Regions from separate parts of the Eubacterium ramulus genome, predicted to be linked through region 2. Evidence: riboswitches for the same ligand, from Rfam matches in the RefSeq annotation. Region 2 holds a riboswitch; the other holds the start of a gene.
What was found. Region 2 has a riboswitch for thiamine pyrophosphate ahead of thiS (sulfur carrier protein ThiS). Riboswitches for the same ligand answer to the same signal wherever they lie in the genome.
Positions count from the first base shown of each region.

Region 1: another riboswitch for thiamine pyrophosphate. It lies ahead of thiM (hydroxyethylthiazole kinase); the one in region 2 lies ahead of thiS (sulfur carrier protein ThiS).

Region 1 covers NZ_CP173382.1:2,756,449-2,767,145, reverse strand. Annotated here, with positions in the region: gene tyrS (tyrosine--tRNA ligase) at 1-633, shown strand, start outside; gene ACIRUQ_RS12910 (acyltransferase) at 711-1,799, opposite strand; TPP riboswitch at 2,209-2,317, shown strand; gene thiM (hydroxyethylthiazole kinase) at 2,454-3,275, shown strand; gene thiE (thiamine phosphate synthase) at 3,262-3,918, shown strand; gene ACIRUQ_RS12895 (HAD family phosphatase) at 3,915-4,643, shown strand; gene thiD (bifunctional hydroxymethylpyrimidine kinase/phosphomethylpyrimidine kinase) at 4,676-5,479, shown strand; gene thiW (energy coupling factor transporter S component ThiW) at 5,588-6,121, shown strand; gene thiC (phosphomethylpyrimidine synthase ThiC) at 6,432-7,742, shown strand; gene ACIRUQ_RS12875 (TlpA disulfide reductase family protein) at 7,830-8,738, opposite strand; gene ACIRUQ_RS12870 (4Fe-4S binding protein) at 8,812-9,705, opposite strand; gene ACIRUQ_RS12865 (CD1871A family CXXC motif-containing protein) at 9,698-9,814, opposite strand; gene ACIRUQ_RS12860 (response regulator transcription factor) at 9,940-10,620, shown strand; gene ACIRUQ_RS12855 (cell wall metabolism sensor histidine kinase WalK) at 10,617-10,697, shown strand, end outside.
Region 2 covers NZ_CP173382.1:1,757,297-1,767,993, reverse strand. Annotated here, with positions in the region: gene sigH (RNA polymerase sporulation sigma factor SigH) at 1-323, shown strand, start outside; gene ACIRUQ_RS08465 (dipeptidase) at 459-1,448, opposite strand; gene ACIRUQ_RS08460 (CPBP family intramembrane glutamic endopeptidase) at 1,596-2,558, shown strand; gene ACIRUQ_RS08455 (thiamine phosphate synthase) at 2,590-3,180, opposite strand; gene thiH (2-iminoacetate synthase ThiH) at 3,173-4,387, opposite strand; gene ACIRUQ_RS08445 (thiazole synthase) at 4,400-5,182, opposite strand; gene thiF (sulfur carrier protein ThiS adenylyltransferase ThiF) at 5,274-5,927, opposite strand; gene thiS (sulfur carrier protein ThiS) at 5,933-6,130, opposite strand; TPP riboswitch at 6,413-6,519, opposite strand; tRNA gene ACIRUQ_RS08430 (tRNA-Thr) at 6,732-6,804, shown strand; gene ACIRUQ_RS08425 (hypothetical protein) at 6,913-7,209, shown strand; gene ACIRUQ_RS08420 (LysR family transcriptional regulator) at 7,290-8,171, shown strand; gene ACIRUQ_RS08415 (LVIVD repeat-containing protein) at 8,265-9,665, shown strand; gene ACIRUQ_RS08410 (diaminopimelate decarboxylase) at 9,805-10,697, shown strand, end outside.

The DNA.
Region 1 (10,697 bases), 1.0 Mb from region 2:
CTTGGCGGTACAGAGCTGATCCGTCGTAAACTTGGTAAAAATGCATGCGCGATGACGATCACACTGCTTCTGAATTCTGAAGGTAAAAAAATGGGTAAAACCCAGTCCGGCGCTGTATGGCTTGACCCGGAGAAGACCTCTCCTTTTGAGTTCTACCAGTACTGGAGAAACGTTGGCGATGCCGATGTATTAAAATGCCTGCGTATGCTGACTTTCCTTCCGTTAGAGCAGATCGACGAGATGGATAAATGGGAAGGAAGTCAGTTAAATACGGCAAAAGAAATCCTTGCATTTGAGCTGACCAAACTGGTTCACGGAGAGGAAGAAGCTGCAAAAGCACAGGAGAGTGCACGTGCACTGTTCTCCGGCGGAAATGCAGCAAATATGCCGACTGCAGTTATTACAGAAGAAAATCTGCGTGACGGTGAGATCGACATCATGGGTCTGCTGGTTGCTTCCGGATTATGTGCATCCCGTTCTGAGGCACGTCGTGCGGTACAGCAGGGCGGAGTTGCTGTAAACGGTGAAAAAGTAGGATCAATTGAAGCTTCTTACAAACCGGAAGACATCAATAAAGAGGACTTTGTATTACGCCGTGGTAAAAAGAACTATCGTAAAATTATTTTTGAGTAAAATTTAAGAGAGGTCGCTACTTTCCGATGATTTATCGAAAAGCGGCGGCCTCTTTTTCTGCTTCACAACTTACGTTATTACAATATCTTTCGGATTGGTGGGATTTTTCGCAGTGCGAAAATCGCCAGAAAGTACAGCAGTAACTGCAGTACAATGGATAACAGACTGCACAGGTAGGGACCTGCGGAATGCGGAAACCAGGATGCTACAAAGTCAAAAATCTGTTCTGAAAATCCGGTGTGTGTCTCAATCAGGAACATGCCGAACGTAGCTGCTGAGAATTCTGCCAGCACTTTTCCTGAGAAAGGCAGCCGGATGGATTTTCCGGAAAAACCTTCGTATAAACCATAAAAAATAAAGCAGCAGGGAAACAAAACAGCATGCTGTGCGATCAGTTCCATATGTTTACCGTGCTTTGCGGTCAGATCATAATTCATCAGAAGCATGGCGATGACCAGGCTGGCGATGGTACCGATCAGAAGTATCAGAAGCATCCGCTTTTTTCGGGCCGGGTTTTCTTCGTGTTTGGAAAAACTGACCAGACAGTAGGCAAGTACCGGAAATGCCAGGTTCCAGCAGCTGCTTCCGAAGGGTGAACTGAAAATGGGAAGGAATCCGGTAAATGCTTCTTCCACACCTCGAAAAGGAATCAGGATGCCGCTGACGGAGTATGCGATGGCTGTCAGAATAAAAAACAGCCGCATATCTTTTCTTGTCATATGGTTTACCAGAATTCGCAGAAACGGGAGCATCAACAGGTAACCTATATAGGCATACAGATACCAGTTCAGTCCGGAAAAAAATGTTTTGAGAAAGGAATCCGAATCCGGGATCAGTGTCACGATCAGGATGCTTAGGATCACCATTACGATTAAAATCCGTAAAATACGGTGCTGAAAAATCCGTCGGAAAGATTCTTTTTTGTGAAGGATCAGGGCACCGGATACCATAAAGAAAAGCGGTGGTCCGCATTTGCAGAAAGCTGCTCCGCACATGGAAAGAATGTAGCGCAGTCCCATGTGTGGCACATGATGATAAAAGATATAAGTTTCGCGGTGATTGTACATGACAAGAAAAATTGCCAGAATACGAATCAGATCGAAGCTGATGTTGCGTTCCGAATGTCCGGCGGTGACCGGATGCGGCGTTTTTGCCGTGTTTGTCATAATGTGATTTCTCCCAAATAATAGATTTTATCTCAGTCTGAGTTGAGACTCCCCATTTTGCAAGTGGTGAACAGTAATGTAACCATTCTGTTACTGTTCACACGCGCCATTCGCAAAACGTCCTTTCAGGACTTCTCCGTAGCTACGCTACTACTTTTGCTCATAAAAAGGCGCTCCCTTCATCATTATGTATCCAAATATTTCCTCATGCAAGCATGATCAATATTTGAATACATATGATGAGTGAACTGTAACACCATTCTAACACAATGCGAAAAATTCGGAAAGATATATTGCAATTAAAAAAGTGCAGTGCTATAATGTCGTCAGTTAATGAGAGTGTCTGAGATGAAACATCAGATAATAATTGACCGTATGTTTTGCAGGAATTGTTCTGTGAAACCTGACAAGAGAATAAATGGGGAGCTTGCCGACAGCAGGCTGAGAGCAGACTAAGTGGTCTGGACCCGTAACCTGATTTGGATAATGCCAACGTAGGGATACAGCGGATGCAGTATTTTTTGTATTGTTTATTAAGCGGATATGCCGATTTTGGTGTATCCGCTTTTGTGTTCATTGCTTAAAATGATGATTATAAAATAATACTGATCGTGTGTTTTTTGATGATAAATTGCTTTTAAGGAGAAAAATAAAATGTTAGGAACATGTCTGGAAAATGTGAGAACGCAGGTACCTCTGGTACACAATATCACAAATTATGTAACCGTAAATGATGTGGCAAACGTACTGCTTGCCTGTGGCGGAAGCCCGATCATGGCAGATGAGGCAGAGGAAGTGGAAGATATCACCAGCATCTGCGGCGGCCTGAATATCAATATCGGGACGTTAAATAAACGAACGATCGCAGGAATGTTGCTTGCAGGAAAACGGGCAAAAGAGATGGGACATCCGGTTTTACTGGATCCGGTAGGAGCAGGTGCATCCGCACTTCGCACCGGAACCGCCATTGAGCTTATGGATACTTTACATCCGACTGTGATCCGTGGCAATATTTCTGAGATTAAGACACTGGCATCCGGAAGTGGCACCACAAAAGGTGTCGATGCAGATGTGGCAGATGCTGTGACAGAAGAAACTTTGGATCAGGCAGTTTCATTTGTGAAAGAGTTTGCGAAAAAGAGCGGTTCTATCGTAGCCATTACCGGAGCCATTGATCTGGTCAGTGACGGAGAAACATGTTATGTCATCCGGAATGGCAGGCCGGAAATGGGAAAAATCACAGGAACCGGTTGTCAGTTATCCGGCGTGATGACCGCATATATTACCGCAAATCCGGATGATCAGCTGGAGGCGGCAGCGGCAGCAGTGTGTGTCATGGGACTTGCCGGTGAGATTGGCTGGGGCAACATGCAGGAAGGGGATGGCAATGCTACATATCGTAATCGTATCATCGATGCCATTTACAACATGAGCGCACAGATGTTAGATCAGGGGGCAAAATATGAAATTCGATAGAGATATATTGACAAAGGATCAGTTACTTTTATATGCAGTGACAGACAGTCACTGGTTGAATGGAAGAACGTTGCATTCTGTGGTAAAAGAAAGTCTGGAGGGCGGCGTAACCTTTGTACAGTTAAGAGAAAAACAACTGGATGAGGCGCATTTTATGGAAGAAGCAAAGGATTTGCAGGTGCTTTGCAGAGAATATAACGTACCGTTCATTATCAATGACAATGTGGATATTGCACTGGCCATGGATGCAGACGGTGTGCATGTGGGACAGAGTGATATGGAAGCCGGAGATGTCCGTGCAAAATTAGGTCCGGATAAGATCATCGGTGTGTCAGCTCAGACAGTAGAGCAGGCGATTCTGGCAGAAAAGCATGGAGCAGATTATCTGGGAGTCGGTGCGGTATTCCCGACCGGTTCCAAGGATGATGCCACAGAGGTGCCGCATGAGACATTGAAAGCAATCTGTGAAGCGGTATCCATTCCGGTTATTGCCATCGGCGGTATCACACAGGAAAATGTGTCCACACTGGCTGGAAGCGGTATTTGCGGTATCGCGGTGATCAGTGCGATCTATGCGCAGCCGGATATCAGAAAAGCAGCACAAGATCTGAAAATTGCTACGGCAGAAATGGTGAAGGCATGATTCAGAAAGAAGTAATGCAGGAGAATTTGACTCAGAAAGATATCACACGGAAAGGTGGAATTCCAGAAACAGAAATTTGCGGTGCAATTTTTGACCTGGATGGTGTATTACTGGATTCCATGGCAGTCTGGAATGACCTTGGAGTTCGGTATCTGCAAAAACGTGGTATTCAACCGGAAGCAGGTTTGAGTCAGATCCTGTTTTCCATGAGCATGGAGCAGGGTGCGGATTATTTGAAAGAACAGTATCAGCTTCCGGATACACCTCAGGAAATTTTAAATGGAATCGAACAGATGATCCGGGACTTCTATTTTTATGAAGTACAGCCCAAAGAAGGGGCGAAAGAACTGTTGCACTTTTTGCAGGATCAAAATGTAAAAATGATCGCAGCAACTTCCAGTCCGCGGGAGCATGTGACAAAGGCATTGCAGCGAAATGGTCTGTATGGGTATCTGCAGCAGATTTATACCACCGGGGAAGTGGGAATCAGCAAGCATGAACCGCTGATTTATCAGCTGGCAGCAAAAAGTCTTGGCACAAAACCAGAAGAAACACTGGTTTTTGAAGATTCTCTCTATGCGTTGAAAACCGCAAAAAATGCAGGGTTTCGGACAATTGGCGTATACGATGCGGACGGTGAGACCGATCAGGAAGGCGTGCGTGAGACCGGGGAGTTGTATTTGACTTCATTGCTGGATTTCCGGCAATCCTGGATGAAACAGTAAATCGTTGTGACAGATCAGAGGAGGTGAAGTATATGAAAACAGCAGTAACAATTGCCGGAAGTGATTCCAGCGGAGGTGCCGGCATTCAGGCGGATATCAAGACAATGATGGCAAATGGTGTATATGCCATGAGCGCGATCACAGCCCTGACTGCCCAGAACACGACCGGTGTCATGGGAATCTTAAATGCAACGCCGGAGTTTCTGGGACAGGAACTGGATAGTATTTTTACGGATATTTTTCCGGATGCAGTCAAGATCGGAATGGTTTCCGAGAAAGGGCTGATCTGTGTGATCGCAGAAAAACTGGAGCGGTATAAAGCAAAAAATATCGTAGTGGATCCGGTGATGGTGGCGACCAGCGGGGCGCGGCTTATCAGTGAGGATGCCACGGATACGTTAAAACAGAAATTATTTCCACTGGCCACTGTTCTGACACCAAACATTCCGGAGGCAGAAGTGCTGACCGGAATGAAAATCAAAAGCGCAGAGGATATGATCCGGGCAGCAGAGCAGATTTCAAAGGAGTATGACTGTGCGGTACTTTGCAAAGGCGGACATCAGATTCATACGGCCAATGACCTGCTTTTTGCAGATGGCACGTATCACTGGTTTGAAGGAAAACGTATTGACAATCCGAATACCCATGGAACCGGATGCACTTTATCCTCAGCCATTGCTTCTAATCTGGCAAAAGGTTATGATCTGCAGACGGCAGTAGAACGTGCAAAGGAATATATTTCCGGTGCGTTGGCAGCCATGCTGGATCTGGGATCCGGCAGTGGACCGATGGATCATGGATTTGCGATAAAAAACGAATTTACGTCAGTAAATTAAGTGATGAAAATAAAAGATTTTTACCGCCCAATATACTTTATGATAAATGAGAGCTGTATTCAGGTGGAAAAAATAAATAAAAAAGCATAAAAAGGAGGTTAAGAGAAAATGAAACAGAGTGACACAGTGAAAAAACTTGCGATGGCGGGTGTTCTGACAGCGGTTGCTGTGGTAGGAAGCCTGCTCAGTTTTCCGATTTTTGGCAGCAAATGTGCACCGGTGCAGCATATGGTAAATATTCTGGCGGCGGTTGTACTTGGACCGGGATGGGGGGTCGGCATTGCATTTTGCGCAAGCCTGCTCCGTAATCTGCTGGGACTGGGAAGCCTGATGGCATTCCCGGGAAGTATGATCGGTGCATTATGCTGTGGTCTGGCTTATATGGCATTCCGAAAACTGTGGCTGACCTGTATCGCAGAGGCATCCGGAACCGGAATCCTTGGCGGTCTGGCTGCTTATCCGGTTGCAAAACTGATGATGGGATTAAATCCGGGAGGTTTGTTTGTATACATTGTGCCATTTCTTGTTTCCACAGTAGTAGGAAGTATCCTTGCATATTTTCTTGTAACTGCGCTGCAGAAAGGCGGCGTGATCAGTATGTACAGACATCCGGCGAAAAAAGAAATGAAAATGAGCCAATAAAAATAAGAAAATACGCATGCAAGCGTGATCAAGTAGCGAAAGCGGATTGCAAATGTCCGCTTTACTACATGTGATCAATGAACAGTAACGTAAAAAGGTAATGCATAGCGGCAGATTGGGAGCACCACCTTCTGTCGCATAAGAAAAATGTTGTGAAAACGACTCTGTGTGAAAATGCAAGTCAAACGTACGTGAGACCTGGTGCGTGATTCTGGTCAGCATAAGCTGACATATCTGTTTCAGAATCACTGCACGTCCTCGCTCACAGGAGTTGTTATGAAAATCCATAAAATAGAAGAAGGAGAACAAGATGAGAAATTACACAACACAGATGGACGCAGCAAGAAAAGGAATCGTGACACCGGAGATCGAGGCTGTTGCGAAGAAAGAACATATGACGTCCGAGGCGCTGATGAAGCTGGTAGCAGAGGGTAAAGTAGCCATTTGCGCAAACAGGAATCATACCTGCTTGAATCCGGAGGGAGTCGGCAGCATGCTGCGTACCAAAATCAATGTAAATCTGGGAGTATCCAGAGACTGTAAAGATTACGATATTGAGATGCAGAAAGTAATGAGCGCAGTAAATCTGGGTGCTGAGGCAATCATGGATCTGTCCAGCCACGGAAATACCCAGCCATTCAGAAGAAAGCTGACAAGCGAATGTCCGGCCATGATCGGTACCGTTCCGGTTTATGACAGCGTCATCCATTATCAGAGAGATCTGGCTACATTGACAGCCAGAGATTTTATTGATGTCATTCGGATGCATGCCGAAGATGGAGTGGATTTTGTGACACTCCACTGTGGAATTACAAGAAAGACCATTGAACAGATCAAAAAACATAAACGTAAAATGAACATCGTAAGCCGTGGCGGAAGTCTGGTATTTGCATGGATGAGCATGACCGGAGAGGAAAATCCGTTTTACGAGTATTATGATGAAATCCTTGATATCTGCGAAGAGTATGATGTGACCGTTTCTCTGGGTGATGCCTGCAGACCGGGTTGTCTGGCAGATGCCACAGATGTATGTCAGATTGAAGAGCTGGTAAGACTTGGAGAACTGACCAAGAGAGCATGGGATCACAACGTACAGGTTATGGTAGAAGGCCCGGGCCATGTGCCGCTTGATCAGGTAGCTGCAAATATGAAAGTACAGCAGAGTATCTGTATGGGCGCACCGTTCTATGTATTAGGACCGATCGTAACTGATATCGCACCTGGATATGACCATATCACAAGTGCCATCGGTGGTGCTGTGGCAGCAATGAATGGAGCAGCTTTCCTGTGTTATGTTACACCGGCAGAGCATCTGGCACTTCCAAACGTAGAAGATGTAAAACAGGGAATTATCGCATCTAAAATTGCAGCTCATGCAGCAGATATTGCAAAAGGTGTTCCGGGAGCCCGTGATATCGACGACAAGATGGCAGAGGCTCGTCAGAAACTTGACTGGGATGCCCAGTATGCATGTGCACTGGATCCGGAGACTGCAAAAGCAATCCGCGACAGCAGAAGCCCGGAAGAAGATCACAGTGACACATGTAGTATGTGTGGAAAATTCTGTGCAGTGCGCAGTATGAATAAGGCACTTGCAGGGGAGTATATTGATATTTTATAATCAAAATTTAGAAAAAATAAGAGAAGCTGTCTTTCGAATGAGAGACAGCTTCTTTCAAAGTTTACACTTATATTTTCATGAACAGGATTATTTATTCGCGCTGTCTGCATCAATGACAGACTGAATCTGTTTCATCAAAGTATCATAGTTCTTCTGATCATCAATTCCGCCGAGCATAGGCTCACCTACAATATTGCCATTTCTGTCGACCAGGATTGTTGTAGGAAAGGCCATGATATTGGAAGCGTATTTACCTGCAGCAGAAGAAGAATCAACGGAAAGATTGCGATATTTGGCGCCCTGGCTTTTCAGGATATCTGCAGCTTCTTTTATGGCTGTTTCATTTCCGTCGAAGGTTTCTGTGTTGATTCCTATTACTTCACCACCGGCTGCTTTGATAGCATCGTTCAGTTCATTCAGTTTAGATAATTCAGCAACACAAGGTTTGCATCCGGTAAACCAGAAATTAACAGCGGTTACGGCATTTTTGGAAAACAGGCTTTCATCAACAGAATTGCCATCAAAATCCTTTGCGGAAAAATCTTTGAAAGGAGATACATCGTCGGAATTGTTTTTCTCACTGTTGCTGTCGGATGCAGCATTTTTCTTTTCAATTGCGGCGATTTTTTCTTCAATTTTTCTAATCGTTTCAATATCATCATTAAGTGTTTTCAACTCATCCTCTGTGAAGGAGTCTTTGTTTGATTCCACAGTGCCTGCCAGATAATCGGCATAATTTCCGCTTGGATCAGCAGTGCTTTTGCTCATCATGCCAAATACCTTGTCCCATACGTCTTTATGATCTGCAAAAAGCTGGTTTTCCTGCTGATATAAATCATCCAGTTCAGAACTGGAATCATCAGAAGAAGCTGTACTGGATTCTGTCTGGGTATCCTGCGGTTTTTCTGTGTTAGCAGGTTGTTTTCCGTTACATGCAGTAAGCGATAATGCTGCGCAGAGTGTAAAAATAAGTAATAAAGATCTTTTTGTTTTCATGAGTAATTGCTCCTTTTCGTAATGATATAATGTGCAGTGATTCTGCAAAAAATAAATAGTTACCGGTTGTCTGTTACTGACTGCTGTGCTTCTTTTTCTTACAGGGTTTTCCCATAAACTGATAGTGGATGGCATCTTTCGGACAAGCCTTTATGCAGGCACCGCATCGTATGCATTCCGGATGATCTGGCGTCTTACATACATCCACATCCATTTTACATGCGGTTACACATTGATTACATCCGACACATTTGCTGTTCTCAACTTTGATCGTGAGAAAGCTTATCTTATTAAACAATGAGTAGATTGCGCCAAGAGGACAGATCCATTTACAGAAAGGTCTGTAAAACAAAATACTTAACACAACAACCGTAATTAAAATAAGGCATTTAAAGGAAAAAAGAGTTCCCAGTGCAGATCGTATCGCAGCGTTTCCAAGTGAAAGTGGGATAGCCCCTTCCAGAACACCTTGCGGACAAATATATTTACAGAAGAACGGGTCTCCCATTCCGATTGAGTTCGTTATAAGCATCGGTAGAAGGATAACGAAAACAATAAGGATGATGTATTTCAGGTATCTGAGTGGCTTCAGCCGGGCTGTTGAAAACTTTTTCCCGGGGATTTTATGAAGCAGATCCTGAAACCATCCAAACGGACACAAAAAACCACATATAAATCTTCCAAGTGTCACACCGAGTAAAATAAAAAAGCCGGTGATGTAGTAGGAAAATTTAAATCTGGATGATCCGACGACCGCCTGAAAGGCACCGATCGGACATGCTCCCGTTGCAGCGGGACAGGAATAACAGTTTAAGCCCGGTACACATACTGCTTTTGCGTTCCCCTGATATATTTTGCCTTTAAATAAATTTGGAATGTGGATATTGGTGAGCAGCGTGGCAACTGCCTGTATCCATCCACGAATTCCGGCTATTTTTTTTGATCGTGATTTCTTTTTCTTATCCAATTCCGACACACTCCAGACATAATTTTATTGCTTTAGCAAGCACAGTAGCTGCTTCCCCCCGGATCGCACCATAACTCACCATAGTGATACCTGCGATGAGCACAAACATTTGACCTATTTTTTTACATTTCAAGATATTGTTGCTCCTTTGTTTGTTGTATTTGTTGACCAGCTGACTTTGGTATTATACAATAACTGTTGTAAAATTTTTGTTAAGAAACAGGTGAAAACATTTTGAGATTATTAATAGTTGAAGATGAAAAACAAATATGTGATACAGTTGCAAAAAGCCTGTATGCTGCCGGATATGAAGTGGATACCTGCTATGATGGGGAAGAGGCTTTTGAATGTATTCTGGCAGAGAATTATGATCTGATCGTTCTGGATCTGAATCTGCCCGGGATGGATGGGATGGAGATCCTGAAGGAACTCAGACAGAGAAATGAGGAGACAAAGGTTCTTATATTATCAGCAAGAGGACAGATCGCAGATAAAGTGGAAGGACTGGATGCAGGAGCAAATGATTATATGGAAAAACCGTTCCATCTGCAGGAGCTTGAGGCACGTATCAGAAGCCTGACAAGAAGAAAATTTGTGCAGAAGAATGTATGTCTGGAAAGTGGCGGGATAAGGTTCGACACGGTAAAACGTGAGGCATATGCAAAAGGGAAACCGGTTCCCCTGACAAGAAAAGAAAGTGGTATTTTGGAATATTTGCTTCTGAATCTGGGCAGACCGGTAAGCCAGGAGGAACTGATCGAGCATGTCTGGGATGCAACTGCGGACAGTTTTAGTGGATCCATCCGGGTGCATATGTCTTCCCTTAGAAGAAAACTTAAGGCTGTGCTGGAATATGACCCGATTTTGAACAAAGTGGGTGAGGGCTATAAAATACGAGAGGAGTTCGATCAATGAAAAAAATGTCGCTGCAGTGGAGACTGACCTGTATCATTACATTATATATTGCAGTCATATGTGGCTGCCTGACGATG
Region 2 (10,697 bases):
GGCGAAAGAAGCATGTTCCTCTGAATGCATATGTATCGCTGTCCGGGTCCGATATGGATTCGGAAACAGTACCTCTGGAGGACAGTCTGAATAGTCCTCAGGATAATCCGGAACAGATGCTTATTGATCAGGAAACGGTGGCTGCATTTCTTCAGGACATTCATGAAACATTGAGCCCTATGGAAAATAAGGTACTGGATGCATATCTGGATGGATGGAATTACCGGCAGATTGCCCGGAAGATGGGAAAGACGGAGAAATCCATTGATAATGCACTGCAACGGATCAAGACGAAAATCCTGAAGCTCAGATGCCATAAGTAAAAGTGAACGGATCCCGCTTCCTTTTAACGCAGAATAAGCATTCCCCCGCGTCAAGTGCGTAGAGAACGAAATGGTGGGAGGATGCTTATTCTGACCAGAATCACGCACCAGGTCTTAGGTGCGTTCGACTTGAATTTATAGCAGGTCACGGTAGACACGTAAGGTGTTTTTATAACAGATTTTTTCAATCTGAGTCGGCGTCAAGCCGGCTTTTTTCATTGTGTGGACCAGTTTTGGCATAACACTGCAGTCGGACAGATCGTGATAGCGTGTAATGCCATCAAAGTCAGAACCAAGCGCAACAAAATCTTCTCCGCCAAGATTCATCAGATATTTTATATGTACCACAGCCTGATCCAGATAGTTCTGGGAGACATCCGGTTTTCCGAGAAATTCTTTGCAGAAATTAATACCGGTGATTCCGCCGCGTTCTGCCAGCCGGCGAACCATGTCATCTGTAAGATTTCTTACTGCAGGGCAGACACTGCGGGCATTGGAATGGCTTGCCACGAAAGGTTTTGTGGTGTGCTCCAGTACATCATAAAAACCGGCATCAGAAAGGTGAGAGACATCAATGATCATGCCAAGACGTTCCATTTCTTCCAGAAAGACAATCCCCTGTTCTTTCAGACCTTTGTTCTGGCTCAGGCAGTATCTGTCGGAAGAAGCAGACGCTTTCTTATCCAGTCTGACATTTGGAAAACCGAGAGAGTTTTCATAGTTCCAGGTGAGTGTCATCATACGCATGCCGAGTTTGTATAAGAAATCAAGAAAATCCGGATTCCCCATTGTAATCTCGCCTTCTTCGCCGGTGAGTAGAGCAGACATGACACCATCTGCCTGGTTTTGCTCGATGTCAGCGTAAGAACGGACCGGACGGATCAGATCAGCATGTTTTTCCATTTCAGATTCAAAAAGCAGAATCATTTCCAGCGCTTCCGGTAGCGGTGAGTCGGTTTCACCGAGATTTACAAAGATGGCGAAGTTCTGGAGCAGATAGTCTCCCGCCTGCATTTTAGATAATGAAATCTGAGTATCAGAGTTCTCAAAATCAAAGTTTTTGCCCTGACGTTTTGCAGAAAGCAGGGCAGACAACGTATCACAGTGCATATCAACAATTTTCATAGTAAATGTCCCCTTTTTTGTTTGTGTATCCTTATAATTTTTTGATGAAAGAGTTTGCGGATATATTATTTTTGAAATGACTATATATATTATACCTCAAATGGTGTAAAATGGAACACAGGATGAAGAAATGGAGAAGATAAATTTATGGATGACAAAAGATTTTTTTCAAGGGTAGGGTTCAGCTATTTTATGATGGTAGTTCTGACGGTTGCTGTTCAGTTTCTGTTGTCACTGCTGGTGTCTCTGATTGCGCCGCAGGCAGCCGGTCTTCCGGTTACAAGCTGGCTGCTGGCTATGGTACCGCTGTATCTGGTGGCAATCCCGGTATGTGCAAAGATGATGCAGGCGCTGCCGAACATGCAGCTTTACCGGAATGAGATGCGGCCGGGACAGTGGATCCGGACATTGTGTATCTGTATTTTTGTGATGTATGTGGGAAATATCATTGGAAATGCAGTGAGTGCACTTATTGCGCAGGGGACCGGACTGGATCTGTCCTTTGAACTGGAAGAACTGCTGTCCCAGGGAAGCCCGTGGTTTACCTTACTTTTTTCTGTTGTTCTGGCACCGGTGATGGAAGAACTGATTTTTCGTAAGGTACTGATAGACCGTACCATTGTATATGGAGATAAAGCAGCAGTTGTGTTATCCGGTCTGCTTTTTGGTGTGTTTCACGGGAATTTTCATCAGTTTTTCTATGCTTTCGGACTGGGATGCATATTTGCTTATGTATATATCCGCACCGGAAAGCTGAAATATACGATTTCGTTGCATATGACAGTGAATATGCTGGGTGGTTTTCTGTCTTCCTTGTTGTTGCAACAGCTGAATTACAGTGCCTGGGATACTTCAGATCCGTATGCTTATATCGATATGATGTTCAATCATGCGGGGGCTGTTCTGGGACTGGTTATACTGGAAATCAGTATGATCATCATGGGCATTGCCGGATTGATTTTCTTTGCCGTGTCTGTGAAAAAACTGGAATGGCGTTCCGGTGAGTACGAAAGGCCATTCCATGAGATGGCGGGAGCCATGTTTGGCAATCCGGGCATGATTTTGTTTCTTCTGTCCGGCGTGTGCCTGTTTGTGCTGGATATGCTGTAAAGCAGACGATGATTCAAGTCGAACGGTCTGATTACAGCTCCATCATGCCGGACATGATGCAACCGCCGGTGGCACCTGCCGATTGCAGTTCCTGCCATTGAACCGGATCAAATTTAATACCACCGATGCCGTAGACCGGCACGGATACAGACTTGCACACTTCCTGCAGAAAATGCAGACCACGGGGTGCAAGTCCTTTTTTACAGTCTGTCACATAAATGTGTCCTGCAGTGAGATAGGTAACACCCAAATGTTCTGCTTCCCGGGCTTCTGCCACGGAATGGACGGAAGTACCAAGAACCGTGAAGGAAGCAAACTCCGGAGAAGACAAAATCTCTTTTTCAGAGAGCCTCCGCAGCAGAGGAAGGGGCAGATGGATGGATGTGCAGCCAAGTGCAATCGCTTCCTTCCAGAACGTATGGAGAATACAAGGAACATCATATTTGTGACAGATGTCCAACACCTGTGCAGCAAGTGCCAGATAACTCTCTGCCTCCAGATCTTTTTCCCGCAGAATCAGACCTTTTGGATGAGTCTGGCAGATGCGGGTAATCTGTTCCGGATACGGATGTACGGACAGATGCCGGTTTGTCACAGCCAGAAGAGATACTGTATTACACATAGATATAGTCACTCATAACCGGCTGCAGATGATGTTCAAGTAAAGCCTGGTAGATTTCATCCACAGAGCGGCCGTCTGCAATTTCAAACTGATCGTCGCCCTTATCCTCGATATCTTCCACATGGCTGCCGATACCGGTGCTGACACCGGCTGAAATCTTGGTGGCTGCGATATCTACCAGGTGATCCCGGACACGCTCACACTCCCGGGTGGAGACGGTAATGCTGGCATAAGGCATGAACAGCCGGTAGGCACAGACGACCTGCAATAACTGCCGTTCATGGACATCCATAGGATTGATGCGGTCATTGTTGATGATCGGACGCAACCGTGGACAGGAAAAAGCAATCTCAGCATGCGGATATTTCCGCTGCAGCAGATAAGCATGGTAACCGGTGGCAAATGCGTCTTTGCGAAAATCGTCCAGTCCAAGCAGTGCGGCAAATCCGACTCCGCGCATGCCGCCCATCAGAGCGCGCTCCTGGGCATTGATACGATATGGGAAAATACGTTTATGACCGGCCAGATGCAGCGTTTCGTATTTGTCAGAATTATAAGTTTCCTGAAAAACGGTTACATAATCTGCGCCGCAGGCATGCAGATAGGCATACTGATCAGAATTTACCGGATAGATTTCGAGACCGATGACACGGAAATATTTTTTTGCGATCTTGCATGCTTCACCTATATATTCCACGGTGGACATGGTCGGACTTTCTCCGGTAAGAATCAGAATTTCCTGCAGACCGGTGGCGGCGATGGCGGCCATTTCTTTGTCGATCTCTTCCGGTGTCAGGCGGGCACGGTGGATCTTATTGTGACAGTTGAAACCGCAGTAAATGCAGTAATTTTCACAGTAGTTGGCAATATAGATCGGTGTGAACATATAGACACTGTTGCCAAAATGTGCCTTTGTCTCCTTTCGGGCAGCCTGGGCGATTTCTTCCAGAAACGGCAGTGCAGCAGGAGAGAGCAGTGCCTGAAAATCCTGCGGTGTGCGCTCTGTATGCGCCAGAGCACGTTTTACATCTGCTGCAGTAAACTGCTGATAGTCGTAGCTGTTCATGGCATCGATCACCTGATCCATGATATCGGAGCCGATGTTCTGCATATCTGGCAGATAAGTCATGTGATCAATACGGTTTTTCTTCTGATCTTCTAAAATCTCTTCACTTAAAATGCTTTCATTGATATGTTTATTTTCCATAGGTTGCGCCTCCTAGTCCTGTAAAAATCCGGTCAGTGGGGAAGAAGCACTGGCACCGTGTTCAATGGTGCGTCCAAGTCCGGACAGATATGCACTTCGTCCTGCTTCAATGGCTTTTTTGAAAGCTTCAGCCATCAGCGGCACATTGCCGGCAGTGGCCACAGCAGTATTTGCCATAACGGCGGCAGCACCCATTTCCATGGCATCACAGGCCTGAGACGGGCGTCCGATGCCGGCGTCTACAATGATTGGAAGATCAATTTCGTCAATGAGTATCTGAATAAAGTCACGGGTGCTAAGACCTTTGTTGGAACCGATCGGGGAGCCGAGGGGCATGATGCATGCTGCTCCGGCATCTGCCAGTGCACGGGCAGCATTCAGGTCCGGGTACATGTATGGCATGACAACAAAGCCTTCTTTTGCAAGGATTTCTGTAGCTTTGATGGTTTCATAATTATCCGGCAGCAGGTATTTGGAGTCGTGAACAACTTCGATCTTTACAAAATCACCACAGCCGAGTTCCCGGGAGAGACGGGCAATACGCACAGCTTCTTCGGCGTTTCTGGCACCGGAAGTATTTGGCAGCAGTGTGACATTGTCCGGAATATAATCCAGAATATTTGCAAGTCCGCCTTCATTGGCCCGGCGCAGAGCCAGAGTGATGATCTGTGCCCCTGCTTTTTCTACACAGGCTTTTACTAGCTCCAGAGAAAATTTTCCGGAACCGAGAATAAAGCGAGAGGTGAATTCATGTCCTCCAAGTATAAATTTATCTTCGATTGTATTTGTATTCATGATTACGATACCTTTCTTTTTACTAAATGTTTGCGTTATTATCACGGTGACAAATTGTTATGGTCTTAGAAGCAGTTTTGGCACGAGGTGGCTATACATCTTCGTTTCCCAGAAGTAACCGGGTGATCATATTTGCCTCATGGGCCGCACAGATGGCCACTCGTGGTGCCATCAACCCATTGCCATAGGATGGCTCAGATACAGCGTCGCCACACAGGTAAAAATTTTTCATCACCCGACGTGTGGTAATGGTGTTACTGCTGTCAGCACCTGTCATTCCAGTGGCGGACACCAGCTTTTTTTCCGGAAAATATTCCAGAATACCGTTGACAAGCATAGCTTTTGCTACGGGATCGTCAAAGGCTTCACAGACGATGGGGGCATCGGCAAAAAGTTCCCGGAGATTTTCTCTGGTTACCCGGATGCAGTCTGTGCGGATATCCAGATATGGATTGATCTGTTCCAGCAATGATTTCAGAGCATCTGTTTTATACATACCGAGTTGTCCGATGAAATATTGCTGGCGATTTAGATTCGTAATGTCCACCACATCAAAATCAATGAGATGAAGATGTCCGACACCGATGCGGGCCAGTGCACAGGCAACATTGGAACCAAGTCCCCCAAGCCCTGCAATGGCTACATGTCCCTCGGATAGCAGGCGCTGTTTTTCAGGGGAATGGCGTCTGTTCAGTGCATCCATGATCTGCGTTTGTGTCAGCATATTGGTTGGATTCTTATTCATAAATATCAGCCTCCTCCTACAAATGTGACGATTTCCATGCAGTCGCCATCTTTCAGTATGGTTTCAGCATAGCGGTCTTTTGGTAGAATCTCTTCATTTAGTTCCACAACGATGCGGTCTGTCTTGTAGCTGCAGGCTTCCAGATAGGCAGAAACACTGGTGTTGTCTGCAAGAACGACCTCTTTTCCGTTGATTGTGACCATCGTATAAATCCTCCTTCCCAGATGAAAAAAGAGTTCACGAAAGTAATACACCCGTGGTGGTGCACCCCTTCATGAACCCTTTGTTCACTCTCAATTATAACATTATTTTATTATGTTCCTGATTAGATGATGTTAGATAATGGAATTTTGATCATACCATGGAAGAATATGTAGTGATACATACCTTACAGGTAAGAACGTGTGCATCATATACTACGTATTTGGAGTTTCTGCGTGGTTTTCCATTAAAAAAAGAGATACGCGGTAATGTATCTCTCAGTCCATTCGTTCCTTATACATCCCTACGTTGGCATTATCCAAATCAGGTTTGTGGGTCGAAGTTCTCAACTTCCTCTCAGCCTAGTATATAAGCTCCCCATATGTGATTACAAGGCAGAGTATAAAAACAATCATTGAAAATGTCAAGTGTTTTTTGCGAATTTCTTTTAGTAGAGGTCGAAAAGGTGCAAAAAAGGATAATTGTTTCAAAAGTCTGACAATTTACGATTGTTTAGAAAAAAGACACATGGAAAAGGTGTTGACAGAAGAGGGAAAATATTGTATATTTATCAAGTCGGTAATCACTGAGATTACGGAGCAGGCTGCCGTGGCACAGTAGGTAGCGCACCTCATTGGTAGTGAGGAGGTCACGGGTTCGATTCCCGTCGGTAGCTTTTGAACCGGAAACTGTAGAATGCAGTTTCCGGTTTTTTGTTTGTTCGGAAATTCCGATGAATTTCCGAACCTTCTATTAGTTAATGCAGGATGACAGGAGAAAAAGAATGGCAGTAGATATTGATAAAATGACAAATGTATTGGTAGTTTATAATACAGAAGACGCAGAGGAAGTGGAAGTGCGTCTTCGTATGGAAAAAATTGTCTGCGCACGAAAGAAGATCGGATCCGGAAAACATGGGAATTTTCTGCTGGCGATGAATAATTTCGGCGAGGAAATCTATGTCAATCCGGAAGAAGAGACAGCGGCACGTGCTGTGATCGAGGACTGGCGCAGAGAAAAAAGAGGAGCGGGAAAAGGCAGCCACAGTGCCGCAGTCAGAAGCAGCAGAAAAAGGGAATAAAATGCTGTTGCCGCGCGTGATTGCAGGAATTGCACTTGTGATCATCGTTGCCTTATATATTTCTCATTTGAGATAAGACAATGAATGATCTGCAGATAGAATATTTTCTGGCAGCAGCAAGAAATATGAGTTTTTCCAGAGCGGCACAGGAATTGTTTGTATCACAGCCTGCCATCAGCCGGCAGATCCTGGCACTGGAACAAGAACTGGGCTGCCCGCTTTTTGAGCGGCTGAACCGCGGAATCATGCTGACAGCAAACGGTGAGATGTTTTACGATTTTTTTGAACGGTATCGTGGGGAACTGTTTGATCTGAAACTCCGGGCAAAGCTGTCGCTGGAAAACAAAAAACAGGTGTTACATCTTGGTGTGTTGAATAACTGGAATATCTCTGAAATTTTGCTTCCTGTGCTGAAAGAGTTTTCGCAGGAATTTCCAAATGTCAAGGTAGAAGTTAATAGTTATGAGCCTCGTAGTTCCCAGGAGGCTTTGCAGAGTGGCAAAGAAGATGTCATTGTCACCATAGAACCGAAAATCTTAAATATCCAGGGAATTTTACATGCCAAAGTTGCTGATCTTCCCCGGGTGCTGCTCTACAATACGGCCAATGCACCACACCAGGGCGAACTGATTCCCTATGATTTCAGGGGGGAAGAGTTTTTAACGGTGGCGGGAGAGGATAACGATTATGTGACAGATCTGATTCGGAGTGTGTGCAAACCTTATGGATTCACACCGAAGATCCAACCGGTACACAGTACAGATGCAATGATCATGGGGGTACAGTGTGGCCTCGGGGTAGCGGTGACGGATAGCTGGAGCCGGGCACTGGATACTCCCGGATTCGCGTATCTGCCACTGGAATCCACGCATCCGCTGAGTCTGGTATGGCGGAATGAGCACAGGGATCCTGCCATCCGCAGATTTGTGACAATATTGAAAAAAACGATTCACAATGCATAACAAAATGGTTATAGCAAACGGCTCATTTTTTTATTTGACGTATGAAAAAGATTAGATTAGAATAAAATCATCAAGAAAAAAGGAGGCGTAATTATGGCAGACAAATTTTATGCCAAGGGACCGGGAAATAACGGATATATCAAAAACCTGGAAGTTCTCGATTTCAACCCTTGGAATGGTAAAAGCGGTGTTTTCCAGATGCAGGTATACAAGACTGCAGAAGGAAAATATTATCTGTATGGTTCCTGCTTTGGCGGCAGCCAGAATGGTGTTCTGATCGCAGACATTACAGATCCGGAACATACAAGATTTGTAAAACATCTGCAGCTGTTAGATCCGGAAGAATATCCGACTACCTCTACCCCTAAGATCCAGGTAGCTGATGATCTTCTGATCTGTGCAATGACAGCCGGTTCAGGTCCGGGTGCCTTAGTTGAGCAGAGCGAGCTTATGAACATGAAATGTCAGGCCGGTATCCAGATCTGGAGCCTGAAAGAAGATCCGGAGAATCCGAAATATCTGGGTTACTGGGATTGTGGGGTACCACATTCCATCGGTGTTCATCGTTTCATGTATAACGGAGGTCCTTATGTATATCTTTCCTGCGAATCCGAGCGTTTTGAAGGAATGATCATGCGTATTGTAGATATTTCTGATCCGACCAATCCACATGAAGTTGGTAACTGGTGGGCACCTCATCAGTTCGTAGACGGATATCCTTGCAGAACAGTAGATCATCATGCAGGACATGTTCCGTCCTTCATGGATAAAGGATGGATGCATGGACCGCCATTCAGACGTGATGACGGAATTATGTTCTGTGGTTACGGCGGAGATGGTCTGTATGTTCTGGATGCAACAGACGTTACCCGTCCACATCTGTTAGGACAGTTAAAATTTATGCCGGCATTCTCAAGCCATCTGGCAGGAGCACGTACTCATACAGCATTACCGCTGCCGGGTCGTGATCTCTGTGTTGTTACAAACGAGGGCGAGAGATTCCAGTTCTTCCCGGAAGGATCCATCAAAGAAGCACAGGCTATGAATAACATTCATATGGTTGATGTCAGTGATCCGACACATCCGACTCTGATCGCAGAGTTCCCGTATCCGGAAGTACCGGAAGATTTCCCGTATCCGAACTTCAATGTAATGAACCTTGGATGCCAGGGACCGTTCGGACCGCACAATCTGCATGAGCCGATGAGCAACAAGCCATGGCTGGAGCAGAGAGGCGACAGAGTATACTGCTGTTACTTTGCAGCAGGATTGCGTATCTATGATGTATCCGATCCTTATTACATCAAAGAACTTGCATACTTTATTCCGCCAAATCCGAATAAAAAACCGGAAGACTCCTTCTTCCCGGGATTACCGGGTCCGCGTAATGCAATGACAGAAGATTGCTGCGTAGATGACAGAGGATATATCTATGTAACCTGCTTTGATGATGGTTTCTATGTATTAAAGAGAACCGGAGCAGCAGACAATTAAGAAATGCTGAAAGCTAGACGTTAAGACAAAAAAGCAGCCCATTGTCAGGAGAAAATCCTGACGACGGGTTGTTTTTTTTTGTTCTTTTGTGTATGATGTAGAACGAGAGAAAAAAGTGATACGACAAGGAGAAATTAAAATGAAAAAAGAACCATTTGTTACCAAAGAGCAGATCGAAGAGATTGTAAAATCTTATCCGACTCCTTTCCATTTATATGATGAAAAAGGAATCCGTGAAAATGCAAAGGCTGTGAAAGAGGCATTTGCATGGAATCCGGGGTTTCGTGAGTATTTTGCTGTAAAAGCTACACCGAACCCATTTCTGTTAAATATTTTAAGAGAGTACGGATGTGGTGCTGACTGTTCTTCGATGACAGAGCTGATGCTTGCCCATGAACTTGGCATGTCCGGTGAGGAGATCATGTTTTCCTCCAATGATACACCGGCAGAAGAGTTTGTATATGCAAATGAGATTGGTGCGACGATTAATCTGGATGATTTTACCCATATTGATTTTCTGGAGAAAACGATCGGTGCGTTTCCAAAGACCATGAGTCTGCGTTATAATCCGGGCGGAGTGTATACATTGAGCAATGGTATCATGGATAACCCTGGTGATGCAAAATACGGGTTTACAAAAGAGCAGCTTTTTGAGGGATATAAACTTTTGAAAGAAAAAGGAGTGGAGCGTTTCGGTATCCATGCATTCCTCGTAAGTAATACGGTTACCAATGATTATTATCCAACACTTGCACGTACATTATTTGAACTGTGTGTTGAAATCAAAGAGAAACTGGGTATCAAGATCAGTTTTATCAATCTGTCCGGTGGTGTAGGAATCGCATATAAACCGGATCAGGTTCCGAATGATATCCGCGTGATCGGTGCAGGGGTACAGAAGGTATACGAAGAAGTGCTCGTTCCGGCTGATATGGGTGATGTAGCAATCTATACAGAGATGGGAAGATTTATGATGGGACCATATGGCTGCCTCGTGACAAAAGCAATCCATGAGAAACACACATACAAAGA